DNA from 4 places in the Pantoea sp. At-9b genome. Region 1 is predicted to be linked to each of the others. Evidence: predicted binding sites of a transcription regulator. Region 1 holds the regulator's gene; each other region holds the start of a gene.
The links. The regulator Fur, encoded in region 1, represses iron uptake genes when iron is present. The targets are predictions, from matches to a motif close to ATAATAATGAGAACNACTATCAA.

Region 1 (3,192 bases):
AACATCAGCCGTAGCGAATTGATTGAACAAATGCTGCTGGCGCAACTCAAACTGTCGTAACTCGCGCAGACCGCACGCAGGAACAAAAGTCACGGCTTTACAAGTTCCGCCACTTTGCCCGGTCTGCTATCATTCGCTTAACTGTGCATTCAACTCCTAATCAGGATTTAAGAGGTTACTTAACTCATGGCAATCGTAGGCATTTTCTTCGGCAGCGATACCGGCAATACTGAAAACATTGCAAAAATGATCCAGAAACAACTGGGTAAAGATGTGGCCGAAGTGCATGACATTGCCAAGAGCACCAAAGAAGATCTCGAAGCATTCGATATCCTGCTGCTGGGCATTCCGACCTGGTACTACGGCGAAGCGCAATGTGACTGGGATGATTTCTTCCCGACGCTGGAAGAGATTGATTTCAATGGAAAACTGGTTGCATTGTTTGGCTGTGGTGACCAGGAAGACTATGCTGAATACTTCTGTGATGCGATGGGCACCATCCGCGATATCATCGAGCCTAACGGTGCGGTGATTGTTGGCCACTGGCCGACTGAAGGTTACCATTTCGAAGCGTCTAAAGGCCTGGCAGATGACAAACACTTCCTGGGTCTGGCTATCGACGAAGATCGTCAGCCTGAACTGACCAACGAACGTGTTGATAAGTGGGTGAAACAGATTTTCGATGAGCTGCAATTGAAAGAGATCATCGAAGCCTGATCCCCTGCCCTCCTCAATGTGGGCGCTGGCTCACATTGAGTTAAAGGAATTTCCTATAAAAATAATAGCTACTGTTTTTTAACTTTTTCCCGCAATTCTGTAGAATACCCATAACGGTCATCCGCTTATTCCTCTGGCATCAGAATGAGGCTGAGTGAAATGGAAACAAAGACCTGCATGATCCCCGCCGGCGTTAGAGACACTTTTCCTTACAGCCACTGGTGATTTTCAGGATATTCCCTTGGTTTTCATTTCACTGCTTGAGTTCTATAATGAGACGCAAATGAGAATGCGCGTGATCGACATTCAAGGCCCTGCGCCGCAAGTGACTAGCTAAGTAACAGGACAATATCCGCATGACTGACAACAACTCCGCATTGAAGAAGGCTGGCCTGAAAGTCACGCTCCCCAGACTGAAAATTCTGGAAGTGCTTCAGGAACCCGAATGCCATCACGTCAGCGCGGAAGATTTGTACAAACGCCTGATCGACATGGGCGAAGAGATTGGTCTGGCAACGGTTTATCGCGTTCTTAACCAGTTTGATGACGCGGGAATCGTCACCCGCCATAACTTCGAGGGTGGTAAATCCGTCTTTGAACTGACGCAGCAGCATCATCATGACCATCTGATCTGCCTGGATTGTGGCAAAGTGATTGAATTCAGTGATGAATCCATTGAAACCCGTCAGCGTGAAATCGCCACACGTCATGGTATCAAACTGACCAACCACAGCCTGTATTTATACGGCCACTGTGCGTTGGGAGACTGCCGCGAAGACGAGACGCTCCACGACAAGCAATAAAATGTGCTATGCAGTATGAAAAAACCGGTGCCTGAGCACCGGTTTTTTTATGGCTGAATCACAGCACCAGCGTTTCTTGTAAATAACGCCAGCGCGGAATTGAGGTACTGCAATCCAATACCGCCAGCGAGATGCGGCTCTGGTTGGTGCCGTTCATCATTTGCAATTCACGATACTGAATCGTCACTTCCTTGCTTTGCTGCGAAATGATGGCATGTTCGCTGGTGGCAATACGCATCCCCTCACGCTGACCACGCAACTGGCGGAACAACACTTCCAGCGCATTGACGTCCAACTGCTTGCCCTGCGGCGTCACCATTTTGAAATCCGGGTGGAAGTGTGACAGAAACAATTCAATGCTGTCATCGGTGCTATCTGACTGATTAAAAATACGTTCGATAAGTTGATGTAATACCACCACGCTGTGTTTGGCTTCCTGAGCGAGACTTGTCATTTTTTTTCCTTTATAACCCGCGGAGCAACGTCTGAGAGCGCATAGCCTACCTGAAAAAAAGTTTTTAACACTCGCAAATGGATTAATTCTGTTAAAGTCAGATTAGTTGCAAATCCCGGTAACAAGCACGTTTCACAACTCGCAGCATAAAAGATGGCTAACCCTGAATTACGGCCAATAAAAAAGGGCGATCTCTCGCCCTTTTATCAGGATATGGGGAAAACGACAAAAAGGATTAATCGCCGATTTTCGCCCAGGTATCACGCAAGCCGACAGTACGGTTAAATACCAGCTTAGAGGGCTGCGAATACACGCTATCCGCGCAAAAATAACCTTCACGCTCAAACTGGTAAGGCGCCAGCGCTGCGGCATCGCGCAAGCCTGGCTCAACAAAACCTTGTTTGATGTCCAGCGAATTCGGGTTGATGGTGGTGAGGAAATCCTCCGCCGCACCCGGGTTCGGTACACTGAACAGGCGATCGTACAGACGGAATTCCGCAGGCAGCGCATGGATCGCCGAAACCCAGTGGATCACGCCTTTCACTTTACGGCCATCAGCCGGATCTTTGCTCAGGGTATCAACGTCGCAGGTACAGTAGATGCAGGTGATATTGCCTTCATCATCTTTCGCCACGCGCTCAGCACGGATCACGTAAGCATTACGCAGACGGACTTCTTTGCCCAGCACCAGACGTTTGTATTGCTTGTTGGCTTCTTCACGGAAATCCGCGCGATCGATCCACACCTCACGGCTGAACGGCACTTCACGCGTCCCCATCTCCGGTTTGTTCGGATGGTTCGGCATGGTGATGATCTCTTCATGACCCGCAGGCAGGTTTTCAATCACCACTTTCAACGGATCCAGCACCGCCATCGCGCGCGGCGCATTCTCATTGAGATCGTCACGGATACATGACTCCAGCGAGGCCATCTCAACGATGTTGTCCTGTTTGGTGACACCGATACGCAGGCAGAACTCGCGAATTGACGCGGCGCTGTAACCACGACGACGCAGACCGGACACGGTCAACATACGCGGGTCATCCCAGCCTTCTACCACCTTCTCACTCACCAGCTGTGTCAGTTTACGCTTCGACATTACCGCGTATTCCAGATTCAGACGTGAGAATTCGTACTGACGTGGATGCACCGGAATGCTGATGTTGTCCAGCACCCAGTCATACAGACGACGGTTATCCTGGAACTCCAGCGTACACA
Region 2 (3,192 bases), on a different replicon from region 1:
ACGAGCGATACCCGCTTTCAGGGTGAAATAATCACCCAGCCCCTGAGAAATATTCAGGCTTGGGCTCCAGTTAGCACCGAATTTATCGTGATAATCGAAGCGCAGGCCAGGAATCACTTCAGTACTGTCGGTGGCGGCGATGTTATCTTCAAAATAAAGAGAGCTGATGGTGGCGCTATTTTTGCTGCTGCGTGAGGAAGGATTACCGGAAACGCCATCAATGATTACGCCGGAGGCATCGGTCGCCGTCATAGAGGCCGGATCATTCAATTCATCACGATTCCATTCCGCCCCCAGGGTCACGGTTTGATCAACCAGCAATTCAACCGGGAAGTTAATCTCTCCCCCCGCACGGTAACTTTCCAGGCGGCTGGTTGCGTAGTCATTGCTGTTGATCATCCCTTCAACACGGCCGGTCGAACCTTCTTGCAGGCGGGTGTTGTTGGTCTTCTCGTAATTAAAATTGAGCTTTGATGTACCCCAGTCCCAGATGCCGTTATAGGTCAGACCATAACTCTGGCGATACATACGGTTCGTTTCATCACCATACAGTGACTCAACCAGACCATCCGGGCTGATATTACCGTTGCTGTATTGCGTATCGCCCGCATAAATATTGCCCTGGCGACTATAGCCATAGCTGAAATCGACAATTTGCAGCGGGGTGATTTTCCACGAGAGCACCGTGTTGATGTCTTTATTACGCACACCCTCGCGGCCTGCGGCATAAGAACCGTTCTCTGCGGTATTGATGTTATACGCATCCGCGTCAGTTTTATTGATGTTACCAAACAGGCGCATGGTGAGGGCATCGCCCGCTAGCGGTCCACTCAGGCTGAAGTTGGCGCGCTTGGTCGCGCCTTCTTTATCATCTTCTGGCTGGTTGGTGAACAGCGATAATGAGCCGTGCCAGTCGTTGGTTGGGCGTTTGGTAATAATATTCACCACGCCACCAGCAGCACCTGAGCCATAACGCGATGCCGCAGGGCCGCGAATGACTTCGATGCGCTCCACCATTTCGGCGGGCACCCAGTTGGTATCACCGCGCGTATCGCGTTCACCGCGCCAGCTGTAACGCACGGCATTACGCGAGGTAACAGGAACACCATCAATCATAATTAAGGTGTTTTCTGGCCCCATGCCGCGAATATCGATCTGGCGGTTATTACCACGGCTGCCGCTGGCGCTGTTGCCGGTGAGATTCACGCCAGGCATCTTACGAATAATATCGGACAAATCGTTAACCGGAGGACTTTTCTGAATGTCTTCCGCCGTGATGGTTGACACACCCGGCTGTTGTTTCAGTTCCTCTTCCGCCGTGACGATCATCGATTCATCGTCAGCCAGTTTTTCGGTTGGCTCCTCATTGGCGGCATAAGCTGACGTACTCAGCAGCCCGGCCAAAAACAGCGCGACGGGACGCTTTTGGCTACATGCAGTTACATTCACTTAAGATTTCTCCCTGTTTTGTTAACGTTTGTAAGTAAATGCGCATGATAATGAGAATAATTATCATTGTATATCTTTAGTAAGGAATCTCCCTGGTTTCTCCTTAATTGGTTAAAATTCACTCAATGTAGAGCGCAATAGTGAGAAAAGCGTAAGTTAATTACAACATACTTAAAAGTCGAAACACACCACCATCGCGGAACGAGCCTCTCCTTGCTGGAAGATTGCAGGCGCTGTGGCGTTTATTCCCTCAGCAACTGAAGGGGGGATGTACATATTTTCAATAAACGATGTTGTTCATGTTTCCCTGCCTGCAATTTGCGATCGCTTAGAAAACATCGTTATGACTAAGAATAAAATGACAGGTTATTGCTGCTTTTGTAGCCCTTTGATTCCTCGCCTAAATCCTCCACATAGCACATCGTTCCTGCCCCGGATATCAACGCGTAATCGCTATTTCTATAATTCGGGAATAGATATCTGTTTTTCGCATTTGTGATCCCTGCATATATTCACTGAAAATGACGCCGGGACATTTCGAGGATGAATAAACCCGTAGGCACAAAATAAATGTGGCTTATGAGGTGAAAAATACATCGCTACCTCCAATGCCTTTTCCCGCTGGGGAAACATTTTAAATATCAGGAGAAAGGTTCCAGTGAAATTCGCAAAAGGAATGACCCTTTTCGCACTTGCTCTGAGTGCGCACACCACGTTTGCCGCCGAACAAGCTGTTCCCACCGACAGTTCAGTCCATGTTCAAGCCGATCCGGCGCTGAAAAGCCTGTTACCTGCGGATATCGTGAAACGTGGCTATATTGTTGCCGGAACCAACCCCAACACGCCGCCAACTACCTTCTATAAAGAAGACAACAAAACCCTGGCCGGGCGTGAAATCGACATTATGAATGCAGTAGGCGAGCGCCTTGGTATTCCCGTGCACTGGCAAGATACCGGCGGTTTCGACAATATCATCCCCGGTCTCAAAACTGGCCGTTATGATGTGGCGCTTTCCAACATCAATGCCACCCTGGCCCGAACCAAACAGGTCGATTTTGTCAGCTACTACAATGCCAGCCTGCTGGGCATCATTTCGCAGAAAGATGCCAACATCGCGCCTTTTAAATCCTTTGATGCCGTTTGTGGCAAAGAAGTCGGTGCCGGTTCCGGTACGACTCAGGTAACGCGACTGGAAGAAGCCAGCAAAGCGTGTGAAGCCGCGGGCAAACCACCGATTAAAGTTTCTGTGTTCCCGGATCGTCCGGCAGGCGTTCAGGCTGTCGTGAGCGGACGTGTCCCGATGTTCCTCGGCCCATACGAAGGTCTGCTGTGGCAGGTTAAAGTCATCAAACCGTTGACCATGAGCGGAGAAATCAGCGTCACCGATTACCCGGTCTCGGTTGCCTTCCCGAAAGAGTCAGCACTGGAACCGGCGGTTCAGGCCGCATTGAACTCCTTAATTAAAGATGGCAGCTACAAGAAAATCCTTGATAACTGGGGGATTGGATTTGGTGCTGTGACCGAAGCTAAACGCAACGAAGAGATCTTTAAATGAGTGATTTTCACGACCACACCGACGATTTGAAAATCGTCGGCAAACGCTACTACGGACGCTGGCTGAGTGCGCTGGCGGTACTGTTGTGCGTAGTGGCGATGGCGCACTCCATGATCAACAACCCGCGCTTTGAGTGGGGGGTGATTGCGGAGAACTTCACCGGCCCTTCCATTTTGCAAGGCGTCTTG
Region 3 (3,192 bases), on a different replicon from region 1:
CCGCGTCTGCTGAAAACCGCCAGTGCGCAGACGGACAATAAACAAATCGTCGGGTTGTCACGTTATGTCGCCAGCCTGTTTGCGGCTTACGATTTGCCGATGTTGAGCGGCACCGATATTCACGGTGGCATGCATTATGTCGGACGTCGTAGTACCGACAACCAGAACGATGGCTGGGTGAGCGGTTATACCACCATCGATGCGGGGGCGACGTGGAAAACGCAATTGTTCAACACCGCCACCACCTTCCGTCTGGATGTCACCAACCTGACCAATCGTCACTATTGGACCAATATCGTGCCGGGTGGGCTGAACGGCTATAGCGGTTCGGGCTACGCCAGCGCGCAATTGGGCGATCCGCGGATGGTGCAGGTTTCGATGCAACTCAATTTCTAACCGGGAGCGAAGCAATGTTAAAACCTTTCTGTGGGCTGGCGCTGCTGGTGATTAGCGCCGTCGCTCAGGCGCAGACGGTGACCGACGATATGGGGCAGCAGGTGGTGATAAGCCACCCGGCGACGCATATTGCGGATGCCTGGTTTGCCCATCATTCGTTATTGATGACGCTGGGCGCGGGCGATCGGATTGTGGCGACGGTGAATCATCCGGCCGATCGTCCCTGGATGTTCAAGGTGCAACCGTCGTTGTATCAGGCGCTCCAGGCGCACGGTAAAACCTTTGCCAGTGAGGCGCTGGTGGCGCGACATGTCGATGCGGTATTTGCCCCAGCCCATGATCCTGACGTCGAGTCCTGGCGGCTGGCGGGTATCCCGGTGCTGGAGATGCAATTTGATGACTTCGCTTCTCTGCAACGCTCCCTCACCACCACCGCACAAGTGGTAGGCACGGCGCAGGCGGCAGCGCGCGCCGTGACGTACAACCATTATCTCGATCAACAGATTGCGCGTATTCAGGCGAAAACGCAGGGACTCAGTGCCAGCCAGCGTCCGCGCGTGCTGCATATTCAGTCGCTCCATCCGCTGAAAGTGGACGGACGCGCTACCCTGATTGATACCTGGATTACGCTGGCCGGGGGGCGCAATGTTGCGGCGGGTATCGAGGGCAATATGAAGCCGATCTCACCGGAAGAGGTTATCCGCTGGAATCCGGATGTGATTATCATTGGGGCTGGCGCGGGCAAGCTGGAGGATTCTGCTTACGCGGCGCTGTTTGCCAGCGTCAATGCGGTGAAAAACCATCGGGTGTGGCAGAATCCAGCGGGGGTGTTTCCATGGGACCGCTATGGCACCGAGGTAGCGTTACAGATTCAATGGGCCGCCGCCAAACTGCATCCTGAATTATTTCCCGATCTGAACATCATCGATGCAACGCGTGATTTTTATCGCCAGTTTTACGCTTATCCGTTGAGTGCTGCGGAAGCCGGGCGGATTTTGCAGGCGTTGCCGCCTGCGGCTAATCATTAGCCAGTGGTTATTTTTTCCCCGTCCGTTGGGCTAATCATTGAGTAGCCAAATAAAATCACAAGCCATATCAATCTGTTCTCATTACATATCTCTACAATCTAAAAAATAACCAGCGGGGGAGGAAAGTTTCCTTCCCCGGCTGAAGATATATCTATGGTTTTTCCCTCGGTCATTACCCAGGCAGATTATTAAGGCATTTCTTAAGGTTAACTTAATGTTGAGATGTGGCTCACATCAGCAAGCAAAATAATATCTGGCAATGTCAGGGGCAAATAGAGTTTTTCCTTTTTTTACTATGCTGGTTAGCGGGAATGTTTATTATTCTCACGGGGAGTGATACTAATAATTATTATCATTTCGCTTTTAGTACCTGTTTGGGAGCACTCTACTTGCTGGCGACGTTCATTATCGCATTGCGCGAAGGCCTTGAAGCCGCATTAATCGTAGGCATTATCGCCGCTTTCTTACGCAAAAATGGCAGGCCACTTACGGCAATGTGGCTGGGCGTCGGTTGTGCTGTGATTCTCTCCCTCGCCGTGGGTTTTGTGCTGAACCTGACTGAGAACGCCTTGCCGCAGGCGCGGCAGGAGATGATGGAATCCATTATCGGTCTGGTGGCGGTGTTTTTCGTTACCGGCATGGTGATGTGGATGAACAACCATGCGCATAACCTCAAGCGTCAACTGGAAACCGAGGCAGCAGAGGCCATCAGCCGCTCCAGCGCGCTGGCGCTGACCAGTATGGCGTTTCTCGCCGTGTTGAAAGAAGGGTTCGAAACCAGCGTGTTTCTGCTGGCGACTTTTTCCGCCGCCCAATCGGCGGTGTGGGCAGCCGTCGGCGCGGTGTTGGGGTTACTGGTGGCGGTGCTGGTGGGATGGGGCATCTATGTCGGCGGCATCCGCATCAACCTGTCACGTTTTTTCCGCCTGACCGGCTTGTTCCTGATTCTGGTCGCAGCCGGTTTAATTATCTCCGCCTTGCGCAGTGCCCACGAGGCAGGGTGGTTAAATGCGGGCCAGCAACGCATTGTTGACCTGAGCTGGCTGGTTACCCCCGGCACCGTGCAATCGGCGCTGATCACCGGGGTGCTGGGCATTCCGGCCGATCCGCGCCTGGTGGAGTTTGCTGGCTGGATTATTTACATCGTGGTGGTGGCCGCGATGATCTACTGGCCTGCTCATTTAAAACCCGCACCGAAACGGGCGGCGCAGTTTACCGCCGTGACCGGTGTGGGTCTGATGATCACCGCTTTGCTGCTGCACTTCATTTATCCGGCACCGGAAGTGGAGATCCCCGATCAAATTCCGCTGGTCAGTCGTACCTCGCAGCAACCGGTCGGGCATATCAGCAGCCAGCCAGGCGCGGGCAAACAGTTTGCCGTCACCCTGACAGGACAAGCGGCTGAAACCCTGGTGGTGCCTGCCGATCAACTCAGTAAAGTCACCACCTCAGGCCGTCAGGAGTGGCAGGCGAGTTTCAGCTATGAACCTGCTGACGCCCATTCACCCCTGACCCTGGATGAGGTGATGGCCGCCTACGGCAACCGCATTCCGGTTGGCTTAAGTCCGGCGCAGCATCCGGGGCCTTATGATGCCAAATGGACGGTGAATTGCAGCGTCGATGCCGCGATGGCGCGCGGTGTGTTGGTCAGCGCTGAATCGCACCCGGCGACCTTTATTACCTTATCGGGCAGTGGCCTCCAGTCACCGCGCACCATCAGCGCCCGTGCGCGTACCACGGAAGCCGGATGCGACTGGCAAATCAGCCC
Region 4 (3,192 bases), on a different replicon from region 1:
TGGAGGTGGGATCTTTCATCGTCTGATGATTCATTTCCGCACCAAAGGTGATGGTCTGACTGACCCACCAGTCAAAGGGAATATTCACCTCGGAATGCAGGTTGGTATCGTTCAGATCGATGGTAGAAAAGCCTTCATCCGTGGTACTGAACAATCCTTCCAGGCCGCCGGACAGCCCCTCATTGAGTCGTTTATTACGGGTTTTCTCGAACTGAATATAGTTATTGGTCGTTACGCCGTTGTCCCAGGCACCGGTATATTTCAGGGAAAGCGTCTGACGGTAAATAACGTTGGTTTCTTTGCCGTAGTTTTCCTTTACCAGCGTGCTACTGTTGGTGTTTTGCGTATCACCGGCATAAAGATTACCCTGACGACTGTAGCCGGCATTCAATTCCAGCGCCTGCATCGGCATAAATTCCCAGCGCAGCACGCTATTAATATTTTTATTGATCACCCCTTCACGGCCCGCCGGGACCATACCCGCGTATTTACCGGTACGTTCCGCTTCATGCCCGCTGTTAATATCCTGTGCATCTGCCTGGGTTTTACTCCAGTTACCGTACAGACGCAGGGTCAGATTATCCGCCAACGCGCCACTCAGGCTGGCGTTGTAACGCTTGGTGGCCCCTTCGGATTTGTGTTCCGGCACGTTGTAGTAGGTGTTGAAATTACCATGCCACTCTTTTTCCGCCGGTTTGGTGATGATGTTGACTACACCTCCCATGGCACCGTTGCCATACAGGGCCGCTGCCGGACCACGGATGACTTCGATACGGTCAATCATTTCGGGGGGCACCCAGTTGCTGTCTCCGCGGGTATCACGTTCGCCGCGCCATCCATAACGTACCGAGTTACGGCTACTGACCGGCATTCCGTCAACCAGAATCAGCGTGTTCTCCGGTCCCATACCGCGAATATCGATTTGGCGGTTATTACCGCGTTGGCCGCTATTGGAGTTACCCGTCAGATTCACGCCGGGCATGGTGCGGATCAGTTCAGAGACATCACGTTGGATGGGGTGTTTTTTGATGGCTTCGCTGTCGATGATGGAGACACCGGGTGCTTGCAGAGTCTGCTCGCGAGCCGTCACGACCAGGGTATTGTCGTTGCTGCTTTTCTTATTGCTGATCGCCAGTTGGTCATTCTGGTCTGGCGCGCTGGTTTGTCCCTGTTGTACTGACGCTTCGTCTGCAAATGCCAGGGACGTTCCCAGGCTACACGCAATAAGAGCAGCCAGTAGCGAATATGAGTATGTCGTTTTCATCATGATATTTGTTACCTGTCCGTTGCCAACAATATAAATGAAAACGCGAACTATAATGAGAATTATTATTGATTACAATGAAGGTTTTTTATTGATCGATGAACGCCGGGAATAAATGCCATAACCTTATTGTTTTGGTGGTTAACGGTTCGGCAGCAATAGCTGATGAGGGCAATATACAGAGCTGAAATAGTAATTAACCGGGAGTAATGAGCAACGGCATAATTATATATCAACAGGCCACGGCTTTATTATTTCAGTTACCAGCGACCCCACCAACAGGGTGATAAGTTCAGAAATCCAGTCCCCCTGCTTTGCCCGGTCTGACCACATAAACGCTTCAGAATTCTTCATGATACATCTTAGGGACAATCCGTCATGATCTCCGGGTTACATAGACCGGTATCAACCGATGCTGGTGTCTACAGCCGTTCCTTGAAAGCGCGCGAATCCCCCGGAATAAAGCAACTACCAGATTTAGTAGTGACAATAGCCACCGTCCGAAATCCAGTGCATACTGGGCCTCGCTGCCATTTTCTGCTGGCAGTAAAGGTTGTATAACACATAATCCAGTCTTAATTTTCCTTACGGAATATTTACATTTCCTTTTCGATATTCTTATTATGGGGAGTACCCCCACTGAGCTGATAACAAGCGTCTGACCACAATGGTCTGAAGGCGCGAGGCCATTCGTTTAGCAGACAATCTTATCCAGGGGAAGGGAAGGTATGGGAATTTCACAGGCAAAACTGATTACTTTGCGTCGTATGCAAAGTGGTACTAAACACCGGCTACGGGGTGATAAAGCCATTGGGCTGGAAATGAAATGTGATTTTGAAATTGAGGTACGCAAACGAAGGGATATTACCTGCCGGAGTTTGGCGTCATTAATGCGGTCGGGGCTGATTGAATTCATTGCCTCTCCGACAGATATGTCACGCTATTACGAAGTCAGGTTAACGGAAGAGGGCGAAAAGGTGGTGAATGACAACAGATAAGGCCACCTGACGGATCCCGACCAGCACCCTCGGGTGCTGGTTTTTAGCCCAACATGGCTGTTGTAATTTAATGAAAAATATGATTTTTTTAAAAAGGATGCTTTTGAATGAATGGAAATGTAGGTATTTTGAGTATCGCTGCTTTATCCCTCCTGTTACTGAGTGGTTGTGCACAGACAGATTCCAGTGCGAAACGCCACGCGATTAAGTTTGTCTATACGGTTGAAGATTCTGATCCTAATTTCATGATGAACAGAGCGGATTCGATCCGCATGGCGACGCCTTTTTTTGAACAGTTCTGGCAACTGGGCAAAAAAGACCGCACGCAAGGCATCTCCAGCGCTGATGCGCAGAAAAGAGTCAGCTATTTCCATAGCGATGAGTTCATAAAATCCATCAGTGGAACATCACGATTTGCGGGCAAAGAGTACAAAGACAATGCCAGTTTATCACCACGCTGGCGTAACAATATGTCGGAGGCTGTCGCACAAACCTATATGGATGGATATCTCGGCAAGGAGTAATCAACCCGCCTGATGGTGCCCGGTTGAGCTTGACCGGGTATCCGTCATCCCGTCAATGTCAGGGGGACACCCCGTGGCAAAATCGCTATCAGGAAGCCGTCCATCTGAACCCTGCGAAGCATCATTCAGGAGGCATCTTGTGGCTCAGTATTATATTAAGCCTAAGTTTCTCTCTGTTATTATTCATGAAAAATCTCTTCTGATATTTATCTGTTTATTTGTTTCGTTCAATTGAAGTGAATTTATGCCTTTTTTATAATCAGTGGTGGGGAGGTAAGTAATAAGCATTAATTGGCGTCACCAGGAAATAATTTTAATATCATGGAATGTTGATGAAGAGGTTATCATGAGTAATCGCTGGGTTATTGCAGCCGCAGCTGTGGGTATCCATATTTCTTTGGGATCA

Region 2: the regulator Fur is predicted to act here: its motif matches at 1,494-1,516, upstream of PAT9B_RS23125 (TonB-dependent siderophore receptor).
Region 3: the regulator Fur is predicted to act here: its motif matches at 1,758-1,780, upstream of efeU (iron uptake transporter permease EfeU).
Region 4: the regulator Fur is predicted to act here: its motif matches at 1,314-1,336, upstream of PAT9B_RS27365 (TonB-dependent siderophore receptor).

Annotation. Positions count from the first base shown of each region.
Region 1 is NC_014837.1:1,232,021-1,235,212, reverse strand. Features, by position in the region: gene ybfE (LexA regulated protein) at 1-60, shown strand, start outside; gene fldA (flavodoxin FldA) at 187-717, shown strand; gene fur (ferric iron uptake transcriptional regulator) at 1,074-1,520, shown strand; gene PAT9B_RS05550 (hypothetical protein) at 1,579-1,974, opposite strand; gene glnS (glutamine--tRNA ligase) at 2,210-3,192, opposite strand, start outside.
Region 2 is NC_014838.1:594,802-597,993, reverse strand. Features, by position in the region: gene PAT9B_RS23125 (TonB-dependent siderophore receptor) at 1-1,449, opposite strand, end outside; gene PAT9B_RS23120 (ABC transporter substrate-binding protein) at 2,126-3,004, shown strand; gene PAT9B_RS23115 (amino acid ABC transporter permease) at 3,001-3,192, shown strand, end outside.
Region 3 is NC_014838.1:437,613-440,804, forward strand. Features, by position in the region: gene PAT9B_RS22410 (TonB-dependent siderophore receptor) at 1-396, shown strand, start outside; gene PAT9B_RS22415 (ABC transporter substrate-binding protein) at 411-1,424, shown strand; gene efeU (iron uptake transporter permease EfeU) at 1,814-3,192, shown strand, end outside.
Region 4 is NC_014841.1:8,498-11,689, reverse strand. Features, by position in the region: gene PAT9B_RS27365 (TonB-dependent siderophore receptor) at 1-1,264, opposite strand, end outside; gene PAT9B_RS27360 (hypothetical protein) at 1,993-2,262, shown strand; gene PAT9B_RS27355 (Exc2 family lipoprotein) at 2,370-2,786, shown strand; gene PAT9B_RS27350 (OFA family MFS transporter) at 3,133-3,192, shown strand, end outside.